4 regions of the Lysinibacillus sp. fkY74-1 genome follow, and region 4 is predicted to be linked to each of the others. Evidence: riboswitches for the same ligand, from Rfam matches in the RefSeq annotation. Region 4 holds a riboswitch; each other region holds the start of a gene.
What was found. Region 4 has a riboswitch for cobalamin ahead of nikA (nickel ABC transporter substrate-binding protein). Riboswitches for the same ligand answer to the same signal wherever they lie in the genome.
Positions count from the first base shown of each region.

Region 1: it holds a riboswitch for cobalamin, as region 4 does, so the genes downstream of both, ACE1MS_RS20890 (hypothetical protein) here and nikA (nickel ABC transporter substrate-binding protein) in region 4, are expected to answer to the same signal.
Region 2: it holds a riboswitch for cobalamin, as region 4 does, so the genes downstream of both, cobT (nicotinate-nucleotide--dimethylbenzimidazole phosphoribosyltransferase) here and nikA (nickel ABC transporter substrate-binding protein) in region 4, are expected to answer to the same signal.
Region 3: it holds a riboswitch for cobalamin, as region 4 does, so the genes downstream of both, ACE1MS_RS13905 (energy-coupling factor ABC transporter permease) here and nikA (nickel ABC transporter substrate-binding protein) in region 4, are expected to answer to the same signal.

Region 1 covers NZ_CP170173.1:4,228,587-4,230,791, forward strand. Annotated here, with positions in the region: gene ACE1MS_RS20885 (ABC transporter substrate-binding protein) at 1-665, opposite strand, end outside; gene ACE1MS_RS20890 (hypothetical protein) at 649-1,206, opposite strand; cobalamin riboswitch at 1,371-1,570, opposite strand; gene ACE1MS_RS20895 (glutathione peroxidase) at 1,673-2,205, opposite strand, start outside.
Region 2 covers NZ_CP170173.1:1,168,916-1,171,120, reverse strand. Annotated here, with positions in the region: gene cobT (nicotinate-nucleotide--dimethylbenzimidazole phosphoribosyltransferase) at 1-876, opposite strand, end outside; cobalamin riboswitch at 968-1,144, opposite strand; gene ACE1MS_RS05415 (DMT family transporter) at 1,213-2,070, opposite strand.
Region 3 covers NZ_CP170173.1:2,836,817-2,839,021, forward strand. Annotated here, with positions in the region: gene cobJ (precorrin-3B C(17)-methyltransferase) at 1-88, opposite strand, end outside; gene ACE1MS_RS13900 ((2Fe-2S) ferredoxin domain-containing protein) at 93-464, opposite strand; cobalamin riboswitch at 607-788, opposite strand; cobalamin riboswitch at 1,047-1,231, shown strand; gene ACE1MS_RS13905 (energy-coupling factor ABC transporter permease) at 1,377-2,123, shown strand; gene ACE1MS_RS13910 (energy-coupling factor ABC transporter substrate-binding protein) at 2,125-2,205, shown strand, end outside.
Region 4 covers NZ_CP170173.1:2,407,622-2,409,826, reverse strand. Annotated here, with positions in the region: gene metE (5-methyltetrahydropteroyltriglutamate--homocysteine S-methyltransferase) at 1-885, shown strand, start outside; cobalamin riboswitch at 1,006-1,198, shown strand; gene nikA (nickel ABC transporter substrate-binding protein) at 1,343-2,205, shown strand, end outside.

The DNA of each region.
Region 1 (2,205 bases), 1.8 Mb from region 4:
AGTATTTCTTGTTGGAAAGTGCTAGAGCCTGCTGTATATATTTCTGGCTTTGGACTAATCTCTAAATAAACATTTTTGGGTGTTTTTACTTCTTTAACCTTTGTTTTCACATCAGCGATTTTTGCTTTAATTTCTTCGTTTAATGCCTTTCCTTTATCCTTCACATCCATAACGGCAGCAATTTGTTCGATATCTCCATATACATCATCGAATGTAGCCGCTGATTGAATAACAAACACTTTAATTCCTGCATCTTCGAGTGGCTTAAGTGCATCCTTCTTACCAATCGTATACGCAATCACAACATCTGGCTTTAACGCTATAATTCGCTCACTGTTATAATTCACAGTATCAGAAACACGTTCGATTTTTTGAGCTGCTTCTGGATAAGTATCATATTCAGTGGCACCTACAATTTTATCGCCAACCCCTAGTGCAAATAGAATTTCTGTGTTACTAGGTTGTAAAGACACAACTGTTTTTGGCACTTCCTTAAACTCTATTTCCACACCACGATCATCGGTTACTTTATAACTTGTTTGCTCAATCTTTTGTTCATCTTGAGACACATCCTTATTTTTTGTATCTCCCGCGGTACCACAACCTGCTAAAACGAGCGCTAGCAATAAGACCGATAGCCAGTGTAAATTAAATAGTTTCTTCATTATTATTCACCTTTTTCTTTTTCATTGGATAGGATTTACTCATAAACGGAATTTCAGCTATTCCGGCTTGTTGATTCATATAGACAGCCATTACAAAACATACATTGGCTAATAAGCCTAAATAATCAAAGAGAATAGACGGCACCTCTTGTTCTTCTGAAACCTTGTGTAAAGTTCGATACGATTTTTTCGCCTCACTACGGCAAAGATGTAGAGCAGCCGCCGCCTCTGTTCCTTGAGGTAAAACAAAATTTTGAATCTCATCCTTCACATGACGAACATAAAAATCATAGCGCGCACTTAACCAGGATAGATCTTCATCTGTAACTGCTAGCTTTCCACGAACAGAGCCATTAACATGATAAGCCATAGGTAAAATCTGCATTAAATCATCTGCAACAGCCTGGACATCCTCTTTCTTCACTACAGCTAGTGCAACCCCTATATGCGTTGTTAAACTATCTGTGCGAATCTCAAAATCGACAGTTGAAGCCCTCTCACGCATAAAAGGATAACAAGAATAACGTGCATCTTTTTTCAATCTACTATCCCCCCATTTTTCCAAATGAAAATTCTCGCTTGTTCAGTACATAAAAAAACGTCGCTCCTCACGCAAAGGAACGACGAAAATAACATAATGATTGTCATACAAACACGACACTGCCTATGTATTTGCCGTATATCCTCCTAGCTTCCGAAGAGTTGTTATACGTTCAAATAAAGGTCGGTCTCCTGGCTTGTACAATGCTATTATATGAAATATATAATAGCTATAAAGAACCTTCCCATTTCCTACGAAACAGTGGCTAATCTTTATAATGGCTGTACTTACAGTTGCGGAAACAGCTTCGGCTTTTACCGAATTCCCGATTATGCTAGCAAGCACCTTTATTCTGCAAGAATAATTCACTTGTAATGCAGTTTATCATAGATTGATAGGAAAAAATAGTTACGTACAAAAAGGATACTCGTTTTATAGGCGATATCATAGCATTAAAGTTACTCGACTATAATACTTTTTCAATTGCTTGCTCAATATCAAGCTGTGAGTCTGTAGGCTCAAAGCGAGCTACGGTTTTTCCGCTTGCATCTACTAAAAATTTAGTAAAATTCCAGCGAATATTTCGACCATCTAAGAAACTTGGAGCAAATTGAACGATCGCCTCAGCCAGCATTTTCTCCTGCATGCTTGCTTTCCCGAATTCACGGAAATCGACTTCATGTTTTAAATAATTAAATAAAGGATGTGTCGTCTCACCATTTACTTGGATAAGCTCAAAAATGGGGAATGTAACTCCGTAGTTTACTTTACAAAGATGCGCAGTTTCCTCTCCATCTTCTGGATTTTGGTGGCCAAATTGATCGCAAGGAAAACCTAGAACGACAAAATTATTTTTTCCATATTTATCGTACATTTTTTGTAAGTCTTCAAATTGATATGTAAATCGGCACTGATTAGCTGTATTAACTATTAGCAATGTTTTTCCGCGAAATGTTTCCATTGATAAAATTTCACCATTCGGCTTTCGTACTAAATAAT
Region 2 (2,205 bases), 1.2 Mb from region 4:
CGAAGCATGAGAAGGTATGATAAAGTCCTTTACTTTCGGTTCAATTTGATAAGCTATAAGCGCAGCAATAGTCGAAATAAAACCATCAATCACAACAGGTTTTCGGTGACTTGCGGCAGCAAGTATAATACCAGCCATAGCCCCAATCTCTAGCCCTCCAACTTTAGCTAGTACATCAATGATATCGTTAGGATTTGGTTGGTTAAGCATAATTGCTTTTTCAATGACCGCTGCTTTATGAGCAATTCCTCCTTGACCAACACCTGCTCCAAACCCGGTTATTTGAATAGGGTCATAGCCAGTCAAAACAGCTAAGATTGCTGTGCTCGGCGTTGTATTACCAATGCCCATCTCACCTGTTCCAAGTAGGTTGGCCCCTTTTGTAATTTCGTCTGTTGCCACACGAATCCCCACTTCTATGGATTGAATAGCCTCCTCTCTAGACATAGCAGGGCCCTGTGCTATATTACCTGTTCCATATTTCACCTTTTGGATGATTACGTCCGCATTGAGAGGGATATCCTCCTTAACTCCAACATCTACCGTTACAACTTTGGTATTGGTCACACTTGCAATTGCACAAACACCTGTACCTCCCTTCGGAAAATTCAATGTTTGAAATAAAGTAACCTCTTGAGGATTCGGCGTCACGCCTTCTTCACAAACTCCATGATCTGCTGCACAGACAATCATCACCTTTTTATCAATCATCGGATATAACTGGCCTGTAATTCCAGATAGTTGCACAGCAATGGACTCCAATTTCCCTAAGCTTCCTGGAGGCTTACAAAGAATATCTATTCGTTTTCTTGCTTGCTCCCTACTATTTTTATCAGCGCCTTGAATGTTTTGAATCGTGTCATGTAATAATTGCATTGTCATTTCTCCTCTCGTTCTTCATGAAGACAAAATAAAAGCCTGTAGTTTATTGTCATGACAAATAAACTACAGACTTTTCCATCATCTATATTCTTAAAGCAAATAGGCAGGTCTCCTGGCTTAAGTTCAACATTTCATAGTACCTTCCCAGCAATGAGCTAGTGGTCTTCACTATTAAACTCCCTTTTACAGTGGCGGGTCCGCTAAAGTTTTTCACTTTATTCCCTATTCTCCCTTAATGGGCACCTAATGCTTATATTAAACTACTTTTAATCTACGACAGAGTATTTTTTCTGTCAATATTTGAATGCGTTACTTGTATCATTTCTTCGGCTACCTATTTTTTTCTAGCTCACTTAGCAATGTTGACCCTAATAATAGTATCGCTCCTATTAGTTGTAGTAGCGTCATTTTTTCTCCAATAAACATCGTTGAAATGACTAATGATGTCAGTGGATCTATATAGCTAAGGATGGCTATACTTTGCCCTTTCAGCTTTGACATGCCCCAAAAGAACAATAAAAATCCAACTCCTGCATGGACAATACCTAATACTATTAATAGTAAGACTGACTTAAAACTGATTGTCATGACCTGAAATCCTGTTGTCCCAAGTATATAAAAACAAAGGAAAAATGCTGCTAAAGCTAGTTGAATTAATGTATTTCCTGGTTCTTTTATGTTACCTATACATTTATTTGTAAATGTTAGAGCTGTGTAAAAGCATGCGGCGATAAGACCGTAGACAATGCCAATAAATTGTTTACTGTCCCCAGTGCCTTGACTTTGGACAATCAAATAAAGTCCGATAAGGGCCACACAGACATACATCATTTTTCTGCCAACTAGCTTCTCCTTTAAGATAATTGGAGATAAACAGATAACGAGTACTGGTGCAACATAATAACTAAGTGCAGCATTAGCAATTGTTGTTTCTTTATAAGCCTGAAATAAAAAAATCCAATTCCCACATAAGGCAACACTAGAAAGTACTAATTTCCACTTATTTTTGAGAATACTTCTTTTCGTAAAGCTTTCCTTTTTATAAATAAAAATCACTATCAAAAAACAAGCACCAATTAAGCTCATCCAAAAAGCGATTTCACTTGAAGATAAAGGTATATACTTGGCAAAAACACCAACTGCGCCAAAAATAATCATGGATAATACAAACGCTAATTTTCCGCTCATTACAATTCCTACTTTCTACGTATAAGTATTAACCTACACAGTAGAATCTATTGAAAATGAGCAAACTGTTATTGTATGCCTTACCAGTAGATTCTACTGTAAAGACATTGTTGGGGGTGCTATTGAACGAAACAT
Region 3 (2,205 bases), 430 kb from region 4:
GTTGTAAAGCCTCTACTGCACGTGTTGTAATATGCTTAAAGTCTCCAGGTCCAAAGCCTACTACGAAAATTTTCCCTTTTTGCGCCATGTTTTTACCCCTCTTTCACCTTTTCAATCCCTTTAATGGCTGTCGTTTGCGCTGTTCGCTGCAATGTCCCTTCCCGAAGTGTATAAACATGATCGCTATGTAAGGATTCATGATGCAAATCCTGTACAAGTGTTCTAGCATGCTCCGTTGATGGTACACGGTACCAATTCCCCTGGGGGTAAGCAATAACCACACAAGCATCCTTACATCGTCCATTACAGCGTGTTCTTGTCGTATGTATTTCTTTATCTAGTGCGTTTCGCTGTATTTCGTCCCGTATAGCTTGGGTAATTTCTTCTCCATCCTTGTTCATACAGCTACTGCCATTGCAAATAAAGAGATGTGTTTTCATCCCCTCTAAATTCCACGTTGTCATTTTATGTCTCCCCTCTTTTGCTTTTGGAAAAAGAAAAACCTTTACTCTCCCGAAGAGTAAAGGTTTGTAGAAGCCAAATAAAAACGAATAGACTGAAAGACAGATCCTCGCTTTTGCTTCAACTTCTCCCTCCGAAAAGTTTGCATGCACAATCTGATAAGCAGGTTTCCTGACTTAAGCTTCATTTTACTGTCGCACCTTCCCTAGTTTGCACAGGTGGCATTGCGATTTCATCAGCTATTACAGTAGCGGGGGCTGTATTGGACTTTCACCAATTTCCCTATTATCTCGAGTTTTTCGAGCACTTATCGACGTTTTATATGAAATTTTTAATTGTATATTTAATAGAAAACTGTCTTAATCATATCTTATTATTTTAAAATTTCAATATTTCTTTAAAAATTCATGACAAATTTATCAATTTTATCAGAGAATTTTTGGTTATTTAAAATTGGGGTTGTTCCCTTTTATTCTCAAAATCCTTAGTAATCAGAATTTTCGAAATTGATAGTCTATTTCAAAATTTTTATAAAAAAGTATAGCATATTTATGGAAATTCGTGGTACACTTTGTCGTGAAATCTCACAACTTACTATTTTTGGTGTAAAATGCTCGTCATTTTACTTAAAAGGGAAGCCGGTTCAAGTCCGGCGCGGTCCCGCCACTGTAATAGGGAGCTTTATAGAAAATGTCACTGTCCAATGGATGGGAAGACCTATAAAGTGTTGAACTAGAGCCAGGAGACCTGCCGAAAATATGTGATCGTTTCATCCTACGAGGATAGGTGTGCGGCTTAGCAGATGAGAATGTTATTTGCTTTTTTAGCTATGCACTTTTCCAACAACGGAAAAGTGCTTTTTTTATTACGCACGCTACATTCTAAAAATCTATTTATAGTTTGGAGGAAGAAAATTGAAGCTGTCTTGGTGGAAACTTAGTTATTTTGTATTGGCTTTTTTAATGGTGCCAAAACGTGCCTTCGCCATGCATATCATGGAAGGTTTTTTACCAATCGAATGGGCTATTTTTTGGTGGGTAATCTCCGTCCCATTTATTATTTTAGGATTGCGCTCTATTCGTAAAACAATCGAAGAAAACCCAGAAACAAAAATGATTCTGGGACTGTCTGGTGCATTTGCCTTTGTTCTATCAGCCTTAAAAATCCCTTCAGTTACAGGGAGCTGTTCACATCCAACAGGGGTAGGTCTCGGAACAGTCTTATTTGGACCGTTAGCGATGAGTGTCATCGGGACAATTGTTTTATTATTTCAATCTTTACTTTTAGCACATGGTGGAATCACAACATTAGGGGCTAATGCATTTTCGATGGCTATCGTAGGTCCGTTTATCGTCTACTTTGTATTTAAAGGGGCGCAAAAAATGGGGTTATCGTTTTCATTAGCTATTTTCTTTGCGGCTATGCTTGGGGATTTAGGTACATATGTGGTGACTTCTATTCAATTAGCACTTGCCTTCCCATCTGAAGTCGGTGGCTTTATGGCTTCATTTACAAAGTTCGCAAGTATTTTTGCCTTAACACAAATCCCGTTAGCTGTGAGTGAAGGGATATTAACAGTTATTGTCATGAACTTCTTGAAAAAATATAATATTAGCGAATTAAAGTCTTTACGTGTTTTCTCTACAAAGGAGGCGCACTAATATGAAACGAAATTTATTACTATTAGCGATTGTAGTGCTATTGGCCATTATCCCGCTCTTCGTCCAAAAGGGAGCAGAATTT
Region 4 (2,205 bases):
CGCTGGATTCACTTGCAGGAGGATATGGATATAGATGTACTGGTTCATGGAGAATTTGAACGGACAGACATGGTCGAGTATTTCGGTGAAAAACTGACGGGCTTTGCCTTTACTGAAAAAGCATGGGTGGTTTCGTATGGTTCTCGCTGTGTGAAGCCTCCGATTATTTATGGAGATGTTGAATGGACTTCATCCATTACCGTGAAAGAGTCAGCGTATGCCCAAAGCTTAACGAAGCGCTTTGTCAAAGGGATGCTGACAGGGCCAGTGACCATTTTAAATTGGTCCTTTGTACGTGATGATATTTCTCGGAAAGATGTGGCCTATCAAATTGCTTTAGCACTTTGTAAGGAAGTGAAAGCACTAGAAACGGCAGGTATCTCCATTATTCAAGTGGATGAACCAGCACTAAGAGAAGGGCTACCTCTTCGTAAAGAAAATTGGGGGGCTTACCTAGACTGGGCAATCAATGCCTTCAAACTTGCTACCTCGAGTGTAAAAGATACAACACAAATTCATACACATATGTGTTACTGCGAATTTAACGATTTCATAGAACCCATTAGTGCGCTAGATGCTGATGTGATTTCTATTGAAACATCACGAAGCCATGGAGAGCTTATTTCTTCACTTCAAGTGCATCCTTATACAAAAGGGATTGGATTAGGTGTATACGATATTCATAGTCCACGTGTGCCGAGTGAGGGAGAAATGTTAGCCATCATGAGAGATAGTTTACAAGTTTTAGACAAACATCAATTTTGGATTAATCCGGACTGTGGCTTAAAAACAAGGAAAGAGCCAGAAACAATAGCGGCTTTAGCTAATATGGTGGCTGCTACCAAACTATTGCGTCAGGAGGTGAAGGAATCTATATCGAGATAACGAGAGATAAAAGGAGTTAAGCAAAGATCAGGTTATCTGCCTGGTCTTTTTGTATCTGTTTATTATATTCAGAAAATAAAATTGACGTGAACATTTGAGCATGTTATGTTTATTACTAATTTCAAATATTGCATTACAAGTTTGAATGAAATTATTTTTCGTTCGATTAAAAGGAAAATGGGTGTAAATCCCATGCTGTCCCGCAGCTGTAAATGAGGAGTTTTGTTTCGATGACCACTGAGTTTTTTCTTGGGAAGGTGAAGCAAAATGATGATTCATAAGCCAGAATGCCTGCTTGTAAGAAGATTCATTGATGATCTACGAAAGATAGGGAGATGGATGGTAGCTTACGTATTGTAGGTTTATCTGTCCTTATTCTTGTAGAATAAGGTTTTTTTATGCCTTCTTTCTATTCAATTTGTAGATATGAACAGGGAATAGAGATAGGAGATAAAAAATGAGATGGACGAAGTATTTACTGCCTTACATGCTTGTTTTGACCTTCAGTTTTCTTGCAGGTTGTACAAGCACGGAAAAAGACAAAGGAAACTCAGCATCAACTGAACAGACAGATGAAAAAATGATTACGATTGGTTGGCCATTAGATGTAGGCCCATTAAACCCCCATACATATTTACCAAATCAGATGACTGCTCAAGCAATGGTTTATGAATCTTTAGTGGCGTATAACGATGATGGGACAATTACGCCAAAGCTAGCAGAAAGCTGGGTCATCTCAGAGGATAAAACTGCTTATACGTTCCATTTACGCAAGGATGTTAACTATTCGGATGGGACTGCCTTTAATGCTGATAATGTGATTCGCAATTTTGATGCGGTATTAGCGAATCGTGACATGCATTCTTGGATGGGCATGGTCAACCATATAAAAGAGGTCGTCAAAGTAGATGAATCAACAATACGTTTGCAATTAGACGAACCGTATTACCCTGTGTTAAACGAATTAGCCTTTGTCAGACCATTCCGTTTTTTAGGGGATAATGGCTTCCCAGACGGCGATAAGACAAATGATTCCATTCAATCAGCTATTGGCACAGGGCCATGGGTTTTAACCGACTATAAAAAAGATGAATATGCTTTATTTAGCCGTAATGAACATTATTGGGGAGAAAAGCCTCTCGTAGATAAAATAAAGGTTAAAATCATCCCAAATTCGGAATCCATTTCGTTAGCCTTTGAAAATGAAGAATTAGATGTCATTTATGGGCGAGGGGTTATTAGTTTAGATAACTATACGTATTTAAGAGATAGTGGCAAATATAGAACAGCTACATCTGAGCCATTGTCTACGAAAGCATT